DNA from 3 places in the Streptomyces sp. NPDC060002 genome. Region 2 is predicted to be linked to each of the others. Evidence: riboswitches for the same ligand, from Rfam matches in the RefSeq annotation. Region 2 holds a riboswitch; each other region holds the start of a gene.
The links. Region 2 has a riboswitch for cyclic di-AMP ahead of ACFWBD_RS10440 (transglycosylase SLT domain-containing protein). Riboswitches for the same ligand answer to the same signal wherever they lie in the genome.

Region 1 (5,413 bases), on a different contig from region 2:
CGTGGTGGCCGACGGGACATCTCCCCGACGATACGACATGGATTCCCCGGGCAACGGGTTGTCCACAGGGCGGTACCGCGCACGTCTGCCCAGGTGAAGAGTTGTCCACCGAAAGTTGCCCGGCAGGCCGGCCGCATTCGATGATGTTGGTGCTTGATCGCACCTGTTCGAATCAGTGGGGGTTTGATGCCCGAGATCGCCGACAACGGCCGCACCTGGCTCCTTTCCGGGCCGACGAGCAGCTACGCCCTCCACCTCACCGAGGGCGACGAGCTGGTCCACCTGCACTGGGGCCCGGGCATCGCGCTCGCGGACGCCGAGGCGCTCGCCGGCCATCCGCCGTCGGAGCGCGGGGCGTCCTTCGAGTCCCCGCTCGACGGCCGGGAGGAGTACCCGGTCGAGGGCGGACCCCGCTTCGTCCGGCCCGCCCTGTCCGTGCGCACCGACGAGCGACGCGGCACCGAGTGGTCCTACGAGGGCTTCGAGGCCGACGGCGGCGAGCTGCGGCTGCGGTTCCGGGACGCCGGGCTGACCGTCACCCTGCACTACCGGATGCGGGGCGATGTCGTCGAGCGCTGGACGACCCTGCGCAACGACGGTGAGCGGCCGCTGGAGCTGCTGCGCGCCGACTCCGCCACCTGGACCCTGCCCGAGCGCGACGACTGGCGGCTGTCGCAGCTGCACGGCCGCTGGGCCGCCGAGTCCCGGCTCACCCGGTCCCCCCTCACCTACGGGGAGCAGGTCATCGGCAGCCGCCGCGGCCACACCGGGCACCAGCACCTGCCCTGGGTCGCCCTGGACACCGACGCGACCGAGGAGCGCGGCGAGGTCTACGGCTGCGCCCTCGGCTGGTCGGGTTCCTGGCGGATCGCCGTCGCCCAACTCCCGGACGCGCGCGTACAGATCACCGGGGGCGCCGGGTACGACGACTCGGGTCTGCTGCGGCTGGCCGCGGGGGAGTCCTTCACCACACCGGTCTTCGCCGGACTGTGGAGCGACGCCGGCTTCGGCGGTGCGAGCCGCACCTGGCACGCCTACCAGCGCGCGTACGTCGTCCCGGATGCCGAACAGGACCGGCCGGTGCTGTTCAACTCCTGGGAGGCCACCTACTTCGACATCTCCGAGGAGCAGCAGGGCACGCTCGCCCGGCGGGCCGCCGCGATGGGCGTGGAGCTCTTCGTCGTCGACGACGGCTGGTTCGGGGCGCGCACCGGCGACCATGCCGGGCTCGGCGACTGGCAGCCCAACCCCGACCGGTTCCCGGGCGGACTGAAGCCCCTCGCCGACTACGTGCACGGCCTCGGCATGCAGTTCGGCATCTGGGTCGAGCCCGAGATGGTCAACCCGGACAGCGAGCTGTACCGGGCCCACCCCGACTGGGTGCAGTTCCAATCGGGACGAAAGCGGACGGAATTCCGCAATCAGCTCGTGCTGAACCTCGCGCGCGAGGACGTCCAGGAGTACCTCTGGGAGCAGCTCCACGGACTCCTCTCCAGCGCGCCCGTCGACTATGTGAAGTGGGACTTCAACCGCTGCTTCACCGACGCCGGCTGGCCGGACGACCCCTACCCGCAGCGCCTCTGGGTCGACCACGTCCGGGCTCTGTACGCGCTCCTGGACCGGCTGCGGGCGGCCCACCCCGGGGTCGCCTTCGAGTCCTGCTCCGGCGGCGGCGGGCGCATCGACCTCGGGATCATGAGCCGCACCGACCAGGTGTGGACCTCCGACAACACCGATCCGCTCGACCGGCTCGACATCCAGCACGGCTTCAGTCAGATCCACCCCGCCCGGGTCATGGCTGCGTGGGTCACCGACAGTCCCAACACCCAGCTCAACGGCCGGGTCAGCTCGCTGCGCTTCCGGTTCGTCAGCGCCATGGCCGGCGTGCTCGGCGTCGGCGGGGACCTCTCCGAGTGGAGCGAGGAGGAGCTCGCCGAGGCGCGTCGGTGGGTGGACCTCTACAAGGAGATCCGGCCCCTCGTGCAGCAGGGCGACCTCTACCGGCTGCGGCCCCCGGCGGGCGGCCTGAGCGCCGTCCAGTATGTGCGCGGTGACGAGAGTGTCGTCCTCGCCTGGCTCCAGGCGCAGCGGTTCGGCGAGCCCGTTCCGGCGCTGCGGCTGCGCGGACTCGACCCGACAGCGTCGTACGAATGCCGTGAAACGGGCGAAGTCCACCGAGGGGCGGTGCTGCTGCACCACGGACTGCGTACCGCACTGCGGGGCGACCTTGATGCGACGGTTATCCGGCTGCGTCGCATCTGAGGTTTCTGTCCGAATTGGATCCTTCGTTCCAACTCGCTCTGGAATAAAGGAACCTGGAGAGCCGTCACGTGAGCAGCGTCATATCCGTGACCGTGCGTCGTTCGCCATGTCCACGTAATTCGCATGCTTTCAAGGGTGCTTGCCGATGAACGAGCCCTTTGACTCACGCAGTGTGACCGGGGAATCTCGCAGCGGATCAAGAGAAAGGCGTTAACAGCACAACCTCTGCTTGTCCCTGTGCGTCCTGGTCGCTTACGTTCCACACCAATCCGGACGGACGCCGAATCCTGCCACCGCCCGGAACCCGCGCACTCACCCGTACGTGGCAGGAGCGGGGGACCCACAGGCACAACCGCCTGTTCCGGTCTCCGGAACAGGCTTTGGGGTAAAGCCGCGCCTCGGCGCGGCCGGACATCTCCAGTCCGCACCCGACAGCTCACCTCGCAGGCGCCGGAGAGGAATTCGCCATGCCCGCGAAGGGTAAGCACCGCCGTCCGAAGCCCCAGCGCTTCACTCGCTCCATCGCCGTCGCCGGAACCGGCGGCGCCGCGCTCGCCCTTCCGCTCATAGGTGCCGCCGGCGCTCACGCGGCCCCCGCGCAGTCCGTCTCCCAGTCGGCTTCCCAGGCCGTTCCGGAAAAGGCCGTGCAGTCCGTGCCGGTGGCGCAGAAGACGGCCACCGCCACGACGGCGAAGACCTACACCGTGCGGTCCGGCGACTATCTCTCGAAGATCGCCGACGACCAGAACGTCAGCGGCGGCTGGCAGAAGCTCTACCAGGACAACCGTCAGGCCGTCGGCGGCGACCCGTCGCTGATCCACCCCGGACTGAAGCTCTCCATCGGCAAGAAGGCCGCGACCTCCGCGACCGGCGGCACCGGCTCGTCCTCCGGTTCCTCCTCGTCCTCCTCGTCCTCCTCGTCGAAGTCGAAGGCGTCCGGAACCAAGTCGTCGTCCTCTTCCTCCTCTTCCTCCTCTTCCTCCTCGTCGTCCGGTTCGTCCTCCTCGAAGACGGTCACCCAGGCCGCCGAGAGCGGCACCGGTACCTCCAGCGGCTACACGCTGCCGGTGGGGGGCGCCACCGTCGGCACCGCCTACCACACGGCCGGCAGCATGTGGTCCAGCGGCTACCACACCGGCACCGACTTCGTCGTCCCGACCGGCACCACCCTCAAGGCCGTGGGTGCGGGCACCGTCGTCTCCGCGGGCTGGGGCGGCGCGTACGGCAACCAGGTCGTCATCAAGCTCGCCGACGGCTACTACGCCCAGTACGCCCACCTGTCCCAGCTCTCCGTCTCGGCCGGCCAGACCGTGACCGCGGGCCAGCAGGTCGGCCTCTCCGGCGCGACCGGCAATGTGACCGGCCCGCACCTGCACTTCGAGATCCGCACCACCCCGGACTACGGCTCCGACGTGGACCCGATCGCCTACCTCCGCTCGCACGGCGTCTCCGTCGGCTGATCCCCTCCGACTCCGACGACCTCCCGCCTGACACGCGGCCCAAGGCCGGACCCCGATCCCCGGGTCCGGCCTTCGGCGTGTCCGGGCGGCGCCGGTGTGGGAGTTCGCGCGTTCATGATCGTTCTATTGCGTTCTTGTGGCAGCCCTTCTCGCCCCATCGACAGGTGGGACAGAGTGGGGACACAGTGATCCCCGTCAGTGAGCAAGCGCTTTCTATCGCTCCTCGGAGGTCCTGTGTCCGGCGTCGACCGACGCATCGTCATCAAGGGCGCCGCCGCCGCGGCCGCCGTCACCGTCGCGGCCCTGCTGGCCGGACTCGTCTCCGCGCCTCCCGGGCACGCCGCCGGGACCCCGCGCCGGATCGTCGAGAACCTCGACCGCGGCCTGGTCGCCACCCCGTCAGGCGACGGGACCTTCCTCAGCTGGCGGCTGCTCGGCACCGAATACGCGCGGTACGGCGACGCCATCGCCTTCAACGTCTACAAGAACGGCCGCCGCCTCAACCGGGAGCCGATCAGGAAATCGACGACCTATCAGGACGACAGCCGGGGGACGGGGACGTACACCGTCCGCGCCGTCGTCGACGGGCATGTGCAGAAGCCGAGTCCGGCAGCCCTGCTCCTCACCGACGGCTACGCCGAGATCCCGCTGGCCGGCGCCGACGGCTACACCGTGCAGCACGCCTGGCCGGGTGACCTCGACGGCGACGGACGCTACGAGCTCGTCGTCAGCCGGCTGTCCGGGACCCGCGACCGGCCGGACCTGCTGGAGGCGTACACGCTCACCGGCGAGCGCCTGTGGCGGGTCGACCTCGGCCCCGGCTCCTACACCCAGGCCGGCGGGAACGGCGCCAACGACCCGGCGCCCGCCGCGATCAGCGGGTCCACGGCGATCGGCGGCTACCGCAACGACGACAACGTCACCGTCTACGACCTCGACTCCGACGGCCGTGCCGAGGTGCTGGCGCACACCGCCGCCGGGACCACCTTCGCCGACGGTGCTCAGGTCACCGCCGCCTCGCCCGCGAACCAGTTCGTGTCGGTGATCGACGGAGCGACCGGCACCGAGCGGACCCGGCAGCCCGTCCCCGACGACTTCGTGGCCGACGGCCCCTCCGGCGGCCACTTCGGCATCGCCTACCTCGACGGCGAACACCCCAGCCTGGTCACCAAGTCGGTCACCCGGGTCGGAGCCAGGCGCGGCGCGTTCCGGGTCCTGTTCCAGACCTGGGACTTCGACGGCACGGACCTCACCCGCCGTTGGAAGCACGTCGTGGACCCGACGACCGGCGCGACCAGCTTCCACCAGATCCGCACCGTCGACGTCGACGGGGACGGCAGGGACGAGATCGCCGACGGCAACTACGTCGTGAACAGCGACGGCACGCTGCGCTACGTCGTCGACGGGGCCATCCACGGCGACCGCTTCGACATCGCCGACCTCGACCCCGACCGGCCCGGCCTGGAGGGCTTCGCCATCCAGCAGTCCGAGCTGGGCATCGTCTCCGCGTTCCCCTGGTACTACTACGACGCCGACACCGGCGAGCGGCTGGTGACCGGCTCGCACCCGGCGAGCCCGGTGAGCGACGCCGACCTCGACACCGGCCGAGGGAACGCCGCGGACATCGACCCGGACCACCGCGGCTACGAGTACTGGACGTCCACCGCCGACGTGACCCGGCCCGGCGCGGG
Region 2 (5,413 bases):
TGAACGGGACGGCGGTGGTCGGGACGGCGGTGGTCGGGACGGCGGCCGGCGGGGCGGCGGTCGGGGCGGTCTCGTGCGCGGGCCTCGCGGAAGGCGGCCCGGGTGCCTGTTCGTGCGTGGCCAGGCTCATGAGGACGGTCTTCGGGTCCGCGCCCGCCGGTACCGACCCGAGCAGCGTCCCGATCGGCCGCCCACCCCTTCTGACCAGCACGAACACCTCACCGTGCGTGACGGGCGGACTTCCCGGCGCCGGTCTGAGGACACCCCCGTCGTCCAGTTCGAGCTCGGCGACCTGCACCGGCTCGATGTCCAGGAACCTCTGTATCTCCTGCTGTGCACGTGCCGCGCGGTACATGAACCCCCCTTGTCTCACGCCCGTCACACCGGCCGGTCGGCGCCGCCCGTCACGGTCGGCGCAGCCGGCCCGCGCCCTTCAAGGCCCGTGCGGCCGCCGCGGCGAGCCTCGGCCGGCTGCGCACGAAGTGATGCGCCCGGCGGGACGGCTCACGGCTGAGCCAGTAGAGCGCGGCGCCCACCCCCGGACGCGACCACGCTCCCTCGTACACGGGTAGCTCCCCGGTCTTCAGCGAGTCCTTGTACTCGGCCGCGCCCCGCCCCAGGTCGAGCAGGCCGATGCCCTCGGCGGCGGCCGACTCGGCCATCCGCAGATGCAGCACCAGGCCGGGTGAGAACTTCGCGAACTCCGGTTCGTACGAAGGGAACCAGCAGGCCAGGACGGTCGACGAACGCAGTCCGAAGTGCGCGGCGACCGGTTGGTCACCGGCGTACAGGACGGAGAGAGTGCCGGAGCACTCCGGCGCGCGCGTCGCGGAGAGCGCGTTCACGAGCCGGGTGATCCACTCCTGCGCGAACCGGTCCCGGCGGCCGGTCCTGCGGTACTGCGCGGACTTCCACGCCATGAGCGTGCGCAGCGCTGCCGGATCGCGTTCGTCGAACACGAACCGCAACTCCCCGACCTGACGCCCGAGCCTGCGCTCCTTGGCCAGAGTCGTCTTCAGGAACTTCGGCGACTGGGCGCGCAGCACGGACTCGTAGGTCTCGTAACCCTTTTCGACGTCGATGACATAGGAGGCGTACTCCTCGGCCGCGTGCGGGGTGAACAGCCCTTGCTCCGCCTCCAGGTTGTCGAAGGCGAAGCTCGACAGGGCACATGCCCGCATCAGTTCGTCGGCGTCCAGCCCGAGACCCGGGGCCAGCACCGCGCCCTGCGCGTCCGAGACGCCGTACGCGAGGGCCTGGCCCTGTCCGAGCAGGCCCCGCTCGTGGGGCAGGAAACCGACCGGCTCACGCCCCTCGTACACCACCGCCACCCGCGAGCGTGGCTGTACCAGGCCCACGGCGTCGGTGAACTCCGGTTCCATGAAGGGGTTTCGCGGAAGCGCCGACGCGGCACGCAGCGCGCGCCACCGCTCCCTCTCCCCCTCGCCGAGGTCCTGCGGCCTCAGCACACGAATGCGCCCACTGCTCAACCTGACCCCCCGATCAAGTCCCCCTGGACACCTGGACGGTACCGCTCCACCCGGGCGTCGCGGTAGGTAGCGTCCCATCTTGTTGCCAACCGGTGCAGAGGCCTACAACCGTCCGCAACCCGGCGATGTGCCAGAAAGCCGTTTCATCGAGTCGGCCGGCAGCCAGTCGTGAGCCTGGCGCACAAGGGGAGTTGGCAGAACAGGACAGGACCTGAACGTCGGCCGGTTCGTGTCGGACCCGGGGGGCCTGGGATCCGTATTCTCTGATCATGGCCGCACCCACCGCATATGCCGCGCGCACCGCGTACTCCCTCATCGCCACCGATCTGGACGGGACGCTGCTCCGCGGCGACGACACCTTCTCCGACCGGTCGCTCGACGCGCTCGCGCGGGTGGCGGCCGCCGGCGCACGCCACCTGGTGGTGACGGGACGGCCCGCGCCCCGGGTGCGCCCGCTGCTCGACCGGCTGCACAGCAGGGGGCTCGCGGTGTGCGGGCAGGGCGCGCAGTTGTACGACGCCGGCGCGGACCGTCTGCTGTGGTCGGTCACCCTGGACCGGGAGCTGGCCGAGACCGCGCTCGGCAAGATCGAGGCGGAGGTGGGGCAGTTGTACGCGGCCGTCGACCAGGACGGTGTCGACGGGCTGACGCTCATCGAGCCGGGCTACCGGATGCCGCACCCGACACTGCCCGCCCTGCGCGTCGGCCGGCGCGACGACCTGTGGTGCGAGCCGATCAGCAAGGTGCTGCTGCGCCATCCCACGCTGTCCGACGACGAGTTGGCGTCGACGGCCCGCTCGGTGGTCGGTTCGCTGGCCACGGTCACCATGTCGGGGCCGGGCACGGTCGAACTCCAGCCCTGCGGGATCACCAAGGCGACGGGTCTGGCCCTGGCCGCCGAACATCTGGGGCTGCGGCCCGAGGACACCGTCGCGTTCGGGGACATGCCCAACGACATCCCGATGTTCGACTGGGCGGCTCGTGGTGTCGCCATGGCCAACGCCCATCCGGAACTCAAGGCGGTGGCCGACGAGGTGACGACGTCGAACGAGGACGACGGCGTGGCCGTCGTCCTCGAACAACTGTTTCCGTAACCGGCTACCGGCTACCGGCTGTCGCCTGCCGACGCCGGCGACCGGGCCCGGGCGGGACGGTCAGTACGCGCCGAACACGTTGTCGATCGAGCCGTAGCGCGCGGCCGCGTAGTTGCAGGCGGCGGTGATGTTCGCGACCGGGTCGTACGAGTCCCACGACGTGCCGTTGACGTGGTAGGCGCGGAACGTCGGGTCGATGACCTGGAGCAGCCCCTTGGACGGGATGCCCGCGGCCGCGTTGGAGTCCCAGAGGTTGATGGCGTTGGGGTTGCCGGAGGACTCGCGGATGACGTTGCGGTAGATGCCGTTGTACGTCCCCGGGATGCCGTGCTGCCCCATGACCTGGAGGGAGGCACGGATCCAGCCGTCGAGGTTGTTGGCGTAGCCGAGGCTGGTGGCCGTGGAGACGGCCGGAGTCGCCGCGGAGGCGGTGGTCGCCCCGAGGACGGGGAGAGCGAGCACGGCCGCGCCGGTGACGGCGACGGCGAGCGTGCGGACGAAACGGTTGCGGCGCGGCTGAGCGGCAGCGGGCATGACGATTTTCCTCTCCGGCGCCTGCGAGGTGAGCTGTCGGGTTCGGGCGGGAGCTGCCCGGTCGCGTCCTGACGGTCGCGACTTGACCCCAAGCCGTACCGGCCTGTCCGAAACATCTCGGGTATCCAAGACATCCGGAAAATCCGTTTCGGCGACTTACCTGGTTCCCCCGCTCCTGCCGAGCGGTGTCGATGGGTGTGCGGGCGGCGGCAGGATTCGGCGTTCCACCCGACAGGCCGGGAACGTATGCGAGAGCACATGTCCGAAACAAGTACCGGATTCACAGATCACCCCTATTGACCTTGGTCTGTGACCTATGAGGTGCTTGATCCTTTGTGGGTGCAAACCTTCAACTTGCTTACGGGGTGCGGAGAATCGGTGAACGTCGAGGTCGGACCGGATCTCCCTGAGGGGTGAGCCAAGTCACCAGCATTCACAAGAGCGGCGAATCGGGCAATAGCCCCAACTCATCGTTAAAGGACCGGCAATGGACCGCGGAGGGAAATCGCCCGGAGTTGCCCCCGGCGCGTCGAGGGGGAGGCTGAAGGGAATGCGTGATGGTCGTCACGTGAAGAGGGGGTGACCGCGCCCGTCACCTCGACGGGCGCCCCGGTCCGGGACGTGAATCTCCGCTTCCCGGAAACTCTCTCCATGTCCGCTCATATGAGCTGATCGAAAACATATCGGGCGTGATCCGATAGCGCCTGGCCTGCGAGGCGCCTCCCGGGCGAGCCATTCGAGCCCGCGGGACGTGGGGGCTATCGGTGATCGAAACGTGACCGGATACGCTGACTTGAGTGATGGCAGAGACCTATCGACAAACCGCGTAATCGCCAGTAGACACCAGCAGACAGGAGACCCCTCGTGACCGTCGTCGGGCCGTTCGGGCTGAGCGTGCGGGACCAGGCTCTGGAAGCCGATGTCCAGGCCGGATTGGCGGCTGTCGAGGAAGGCTTGCTCGAGGCCACCAAGAGTGAGGTCCCGTTCATCACGGAGGCCGCCCAGCACCTCGTACGCGCGGGCGGCAAGCGGTTCCGGCCGCTGCTCGTGGTGCTCGCGTCGCAGTTCGGGGACCCGTACGCGCCGGGTGTCGTGCCGTCGGCCGTCGTGGTGGAGCTGACCCACCTGGCCACGCTGTACCACGACGACGTGATGGACGAGGCGGCCGTGCGGCGCGGGGTGTCCAGCGCCAACACCCGCTGGGGGAACTCCGTCGCCGTCCTCACGGGCGACTTCCTCTTCGCTCGCGCCTCCCACATCCTGGCCGACCTCGGGCCGGAGGCGGTACGGGTACAGGCGGAGGCGTTCGAGCGGCTGGTCACCGGGCAGATCCTGGAGACCGCGGGTCCGACGGACGGGCGGGACCCGGTCGACCACTACCTCGACGTGCTCGGCGGCAAGACGGGTTCGCTGGTGGCGGTGGCCTGCCGGTTCGGGGCGATGATGTCCGGCGCCGACGACACGGTCGTCGACGTGCTCACGCAGTACGGCGAGCGGCTCGGCGTCGCCTTCCAGCTCGCGGACGACGTCCTGGACATCGCCTCCGACTCGCACGAGTCGGGCAAGACGCCGGGCACGGACCTGCGCGAGGGCGTTCCCACGCTGCCCGTGCTGCGGCTGCGGGAGCGGGCGGCGCGGCTGTCGCTGCCCGAGGACATCGCCCTGTGCGAGCTGCTGGACTCCGACCTGACCGACGACGCCCGGCACACCGAGGCGCTGGAGGCGCTCCGGGCCCACCCGGCGCTGGAGCAGGCCCGCCGGGACACCGTGCGGTACGCGAAGGAAGCGCGGTCCGCGTTGGCGCCGCTGCGGGAGTGCGACGCGAAGGCGGCGCTGATGGAACTCTGCGACGCGGTGGTCCACCGGGCGGGCTGACCCCGGCGACCCCTACGGGTCGGACGGCGGCTCGTCACCTTCGTGTCATACCGCAGGCGTATGTGGAGTTGAGCCCTCGGGCTGACGCTTCCCCGTGGCCGATTTGGTCAGATGGGAACCACGGAAAACACCACTCCTCACCGATTCGGGTGAGAATGGCGGCTTGGGGTGGGGACGTACAAGCGCGAGATGACCAGCCGCCGCCGACGACGGAGGTAAGGCACACATGGCACCGAAGGCATCCGACGACACCACGACCGGCGGGGAGCCGACCGGCGGGGAAACCGACGAGCTGCGCCTCGGACGGCGCAAGGCCGCACGGTACATCGTCCCGGTCACCGTGATCGGTGTCGCGGCGGCGACGATCGGGCTGGTCCCGGCGCTCGCCGACTCCGGCGACCCCGACCTGCCGAAGATCAC
Region 3 (5,413 bases), on a different contig from region 2:
GAGCGCAAGGCCGAGCTGATGACGCATCTGCTCAACATCGACCCGCCGGACCACACCCGGCTGCGACGGCTCGTCAGCAAGGCCTTCACGCCCCGCCGGGTCGCCGAGTTCGCGCCGCGCGTCCAGGAGCTGACGGATCAGCTCATCGACCGGTTCGCCGCCGAGGGCGGTGCCGACCTCATCCACGACTTCGCCTTTCCTCTCCCCATCTACGCGATCTGCGACCTCCTGGGCGTCCCCCGCGAGGACCAGGACGACTTCCGCGACTGGGCGGGGATGATGATCCGGCACGGCGGGGGCCCGAGGGGCGGGGTCGCGCGGTCGGTGAAGAAGATGCGCGGGTACCTGCTGGAGCTCATCCACCGCAAGCGCGCGGAGCTCCCCGCCGACCCGGCTCCCGGCGAGGACCTCCTCTCCGGTCTGATCCGCGCCTCGGACCATGGCGAGCACCTCACCGAGAACGAGGCCGCCGCCATGGCCTTCATCCTGCTGTTCGCCGGCTTCGAGACGACCGTCAATCTCATCGGCAACGGCACCTACGCCCTCCTCACCCACCCCGAGCAGCGCGAACGCCTCCAGCGGTCGCTCACCGAGGACGACGGCGACCGCGGCCTCCTCGAAACCGGCGTCGAGGAACTCCTGCGCTACGACGGCCCCGTGGAGCTCGCCACCTGGCGGTTCGCGACCGAGCCGCTGAGCGTCGGCGGGCAGGACATCGCGCCGGGCGACCCCGTCCTCGTCGTACTGGCGGCGGCCGACCGTGACCCGGCGCGCTTCTCGGACCCCGACACCCTCGACCTGTCCCGCCGCGACAACCAGCACCTCGGCTACGGCCATGGCATCCACTACTGCCTGGGCGCCCCGCTGGCCCGGCTGGAGGGCCAGACCGCGCTGGCCACCCTCCTGACCCGGCTGCCCGACCTCCGACTGGCCGTGGATCCGGCCGAGTTGAGGTGGCGCGGTGGGCTCATCATGCGCGGATTGCGGACTTTGCCGGTCGAGTTCACTCCGGTGCAATCCGGCTCATAAGCGGTCCATGTCTGACCGGATGTCAGCCGGAGTGTGACCGTTCGGCGGAGCAAAGGTGACCAACACTCAAGTCTGTGATCTTCACGTGATCTGCGCGGCATTAACTTGTGACAAGTGATCGTCTGCCGATACGTTCACTCGTCAGCGCGGAACATCGGTCTCACCCGCCGCGCCGGTCAGTGCTGTCCAGAGAAAGGCCCCTCGCATGCTCTCCGGGAACGGTCGTCACCGTCGCCCCCGCCAGGCCCCGGCCCTCCTTGTCGCGGCCGGAGTGACGGGCTCCGCCATCGCCATCCCGCTGCTCGCCGCCTCCGGCGCGAGCGCGGCCGACGGCACGGTGTGGGACAAGGTGGCGCAGTGCGAGACCGGCGCCTCGTGGAGCGCCGACGACGGCGACGGCGAGTACGGCGGCCTGAGCCTCACCCAGAAGGACTGGGAGACGTACGGCGGCCTCGACTACGCGACGAGCCCGGACCTGGCCAGCCGCAGCCAGCAGATCGCCGTGGCGCAGAAGGTGCTCGCGGCCGACGGCATCGGGGCATGGGGCACCTGCGGGCTGACCTCCGGGCTCACCCAGGAGAACGGCGCACTGAACGTGGACACCGGCGTGGCGGACGACTCGTCCGACTCGTCCGACTCATCAGGGTCTTCCGGATTGTCCGACCTGTCCAGGGGGTTGTCCGGATCCTCGGGCTCCTCGACGAGCGGTGACTCCTCGACGGGATCGTCCGACTCGTCCGCCGATTCCTCCGGTTCGCCCTCGGCGTCCACTTCCTCCCCTTCGTCCTCTTCCTCCGCCGCCACGGATGACTCCGGCACGTCCGGCGGTTCCGGCGGCCGGGGTGACGGGTCGACGGGCGACGGTTCCCCCACGGCGACCCCGGAAACGGGCGACTCGGACAATTCCGGCCAGGATGAGGGCTCTTGGAGCCTCGTCGACACCAGCTCCCTCGGCTCCGGCCGCCACCGTGGCGCCACCGCCGACGAGGCGGCGACCAAGAGCGCGACCGACACCGGCGTGGACGGCACCACCACCGCCTCCGCCGGCCGGCATGCCGCGGCCACCTATGTCGTCCAGGAGGGCGACTCCCTCGCGTCCATCGCCGACTCCCTTGGCCTCGACGGCGGATGGCGCGCCCTCTACGCCGAGAACAGGGACCTCATCGGCGTCGACCCGAGCAACATCGCCGCCGGTCAGACCCTCGACACAGGGGTGTAATAGGGCGCAAAGCCCAAGAAAAACAGCGGGAGTTCACGTCACGCTTCGCGCCGAATGTCCGTTTTGGTGAAAGTGTGGGATGAGTCTCAGAAGCCCTGATCGTCTTTGAAATTCCGCCGATCGCGTGTCTACGGTCGAGGCCGCTCGGCAACCCGAGCCCCGGCCGTCGCAACGCCGAATCCTGCCAGCGACGACCCGGGAACAGTCGTCGCGTAAGCGCCGCAGGCAGGAGCGGGGGACCCAAGGTAAGTGCCGCGCCGGTCGGTCGACCGGAACGGCTCGGGGTGAAGCCACACCTCCCACGGAGCAGCGCTCCGGCGGACGAGGACGTGGCCGGGCAACTCACACGGCCCGAACCCGACAGCTCACCTCGCAGGCGTCGGTGAGGGGATCCACCATGCTGTTTTCCGCCAAGGGCAAGCACCGCCGCCCGTCCAAGGCGACCCGCGTCGCCGCGCTCGCCGGCGTCACCGGTGTCGCCATCGCCGCCCCGCTGATGGCGGCCGGCAGCGCCTCCGCCGCCACCGCCTCCGAGTGGGACGCGGTCGCCCAGTGCGAGGCCGGCGGCAACTGGTCCATCAACACCGGCAACGGCTACTACGGCGGCCTCCAGTTCTCGGCGTCCACCTGGGCCGCGTACGGCGGCACCGCCTACGCCTCCACCGCCGACCAGGCCTCCAAGTCCCAGCAGATAGCCATCGGCGAGAAGGTCCTCGCGGGCCAGGGCAAGGGTGCCTGGCCGGTCTGCGGCACCGGCCTGTCCGGCGCCGCCTACAACGGCGGCAGCGCCGGCTCCTCGAGCTCCGGCTCGGCCGGCTCCTCCGGTTCCTCCAGCTCGTCGAACAGCGGCGGCACCAGCAGCCGCTCGACCGAGGAGCAGAGCGCCTCCCGCTCGACCGACCGCCCGGCCGCCTCCAAGACGGTCACCACCCCGACCGGCGAGAAGGTCAAGAAGGGCGACGGCGAGTACAAGGTCGTCAAGGGCGACACCCTCAGCTCCATCGCCGAGAAGCACAAGGTCAAGGGCGGCTGGGCGAAGCTGTTCGAGCTGAACAAGGACATCGTCGTCGAAGCGGACCTCATCTACCCGGGCCAGCAGCTGCACCTGAAGTGACACTGCGCCTGAAGTGACACTGCGCCTGAAGTGACACTGCGCCTGAAGTGACAACTTCACATGCCGTGACACTGGGCCTGAAGTGTCATGGCACGTGAAGTGACACCTGGCCCCAAGAGAAGCCACAGCGCCCTCACATCCGAGGTCGGCACACTGAAGACCTCGTGAGGGTCACCCCCCGTCCCCACGGGCTCCCCGCTCCGGTGCGTGTTCCCCCGTACGCACCGGAGCGGGGTTTCTCTTTGCCCGTTCGTCACTTCCTGTCGGCCTTTCTCGGCCACCCCCTTTGTTCCGGGCGGAAACAATAGGTACGGTCTCCCTGTCCACGGGACGGTCGGTCGGCTGCCGACGGCTCCGGGGCGGTTAGGCTCTAGTCGCAAGGCTCAGCAAGGGATCGTCACGGTCCCTGGGCCCCGCACAACCAGCGTCACATCCCAAGAAGGAGATGCTCGTGCCGTCCATCGACGTCGTCGTAGCCCGGGAAATCCTGGACTCCCGAGGCAACCCCACGGTCGAGGTCGAGGTCGGCCTCGACGACGGCAGCACGGGTCGTGCCGCCGTTCCGTCCGGCGCCTCCACCGGTGCCTTCGAGGCCATCGAGCTCCGCGACGGTGACCCCAACCGCTACCTCGGCAAGGGTGTCGAGAAGGCCGTCCTCGCCGTCATCGAGCAGATCGGCCCGGAGCTCGTCGGCTACGACGCCACCGAGCAGCGCCTGATCGACCAGGCCATGTTCGACCTGGACGCCACCGACAACAAGGGCTCGCTCGGCGCCAACGCCATCCTCGGCGTCTCGCTCGCCGTCGCCCACGCCGCCTCCGAGGCCAGCGACCTGCCGCTGTTCCGCTACCTGGGCGGCCCCAACGCGCACCTGCTGCCGGTGCCGATGATGAACATCCTGAACGGCGGCTCGCACGCCGACTCCAACGTGGACATCCAGGAGTTCATGATCGCCCCGATCGGCGCGGAGACCTTCTCCGAGGCCCTGCGCTGGGGCGCCGAGGTCTACCACACCCTCAAGAAGGTGCTGAAGACCAAGGGCCTGTCCACCGGCCTCGGCGACGAGGGCGGCTTCGCCCCGAACCTGGAGTCCAACCGCGCCGCGCTCGACCTCATCCTCGAGGCCATCAAGCAGGCCGGTTACGTGCCCGGCGAGCAGATCGCGCTCGCGCTCGACGTCGCCGCGTCCGAGTTCTACAAGGACGGCAAGTACGAGTTCGAGGGCAAGTCGCGCTCGGCCGCCGAGATGACCGAGTACTACGAGGAGCTCGTCTCCGCGTACCCGCTCGTCTCCATCGAGGACCCGCTGTACGAGGACGACTGGGCCGGCTGGAAGGTCATCACCGACAAGCTGGGCGACAAGGTCCAGATCGTCGGCGACGACCTCTTCGTCACCAACCCCGAGCGTCTGGCCCGCGGCATCGAGGAGGGCTCCGCCAACGCCCTGCTCGTCAAGGTCAACCAGATCGGTTCGCTGACCGAGACCCTGGACGCCGTCGAGATGGCCCAGCGCAACGGCTTCAAGTGCATGATGTCCCACCGCTCCGGCGAGACCGAGGACGTCACCATCGCCGACCTCGCGGTCGCGGTGAACTGCGGTCAGATCAAGACCGGCGCCCCGGCCCGCTCGGACCGCGTCGCCAAGTACAACCAGCTGCTGCGCATCGAGGAGATCCTCGACGACGCCGCGGTGTACGCCGGCCGCTCGGCGTTCCCCCGCTTCAAGGGCTGACCCGTGGTGGGTTGACCCATACCGGGCCAAGCCCTAGCCAGTCGTACGTACGTCCCCGTACCCGGTCCCGTACCGTGTGCGGGGACGTACGCACGTGTGAGACGGGAGGCGGGAAGCAGTGGCCGTGAAGGACCGGGACCGTTTCTCCACCGCGACCAGGATCAAGCTGCTCGGCGAGCAGACCGCGGCCCGGGTCTACCGCTCCCAGACCAAGCGCCAGGCCCGCCGCTCCCGGCTCACCGGCCGCGCCGCGCTCCTCGCGCTGGTCCTGTGCACGCTGATCGTGGCCCTGGCCTATCCGATGCGCCAGTACGTCTCC

Region 1: another riboswitch for cyclic di-AMP. It lies ahead of ACFWBD_RS02445 (LysM peptidoglycan-binding domain-containing M23 family metallopeptidase); the one in region 2 lies ahead of ACFWBD_RS10440 (transglycosylase SLT domain-containing protein).
Region 3: another riboswitch for cyclic di-AMP. It lies ahead of ACFWBD_RS23525 (transglycosylase family protein); the one in region 2 lies ahead of ACFWBD_RS10440 (transglycosylase SLT domain-containing protein).

Annotation. Positions count from the first base shown of each region.
Region 1 covers NZ_JBHWUW010000001.1:527,248-532,660, reverse strand. Annotated here, with positions in the region: gene ACFWBD_RS02450 (alpha-galactosidase) at 187-2,262, shown strand; cyclic di-AMP (ydaO/yuaA leader) riboswitch at 2,531-2,725, shown strand; gene ACFWBD_RS02445 (LysM peptidoglycan-binding domain-containing M23 family metallopeptidase) at 2,730-3,722, shown strand; gene ACFWBD_RS02440 (hypothetical protein) at 3,957-5,413, shown strand, end outside.
Region 2 covers NZ_JBHWUW010000008.1:88,175-93,587, forward strand. Annotated here, with positions in the region: gene ACFWBD_RS10430 (GNAT family N-acetyltransferase) at 405-1,469, opposite strand; gene ACFWBD_RS10435 (HAD family hydrolase) at 1,760-2,584, shown strand; gene ACFWBD_RS10440 (transglycosylase SLT domain-containing protein) at 2,645-3,118, opposite strand; cyclic di-AMP (ydaO/yuaA leader) riboswitch at 3,122-3,350, opposite strand; gene ACFWBD_RS10445 (polyprenyl synthetase family protein) at 3,983-4,993, shown strand; gene ACFWBD_RS10450 (outer membrane lipoprotein carrier protein LolA) at 5,220-5,413, shown strand, end outside.
Region 3 covers NZ_JBHWUW010000027.1:61,325-66,737, reverse strand. Annotated here, with positions in the region: gene ACFWBD_RS23535 (cytochrome P450) at 1-1,029, shown strand, start outside; gene ACFWBD_RS23530 (transglycosylase family protein) at 1,235-2,248, shown strand; cyclic di-AMP (ydaO/yuaA leader) riboswitch at 2,456-2,642, shown strand; gene ACFWBD_RS23525 (transglycosylase family protein) at 2,646-3,362, shown strand; gene eno (phosphopyruvate hydratase) at 3,808-5,094, shown strand; gene ACFWBD_RS23515 (septum formation initiator family protein) at 5,213-5,413, shown strand, end outside.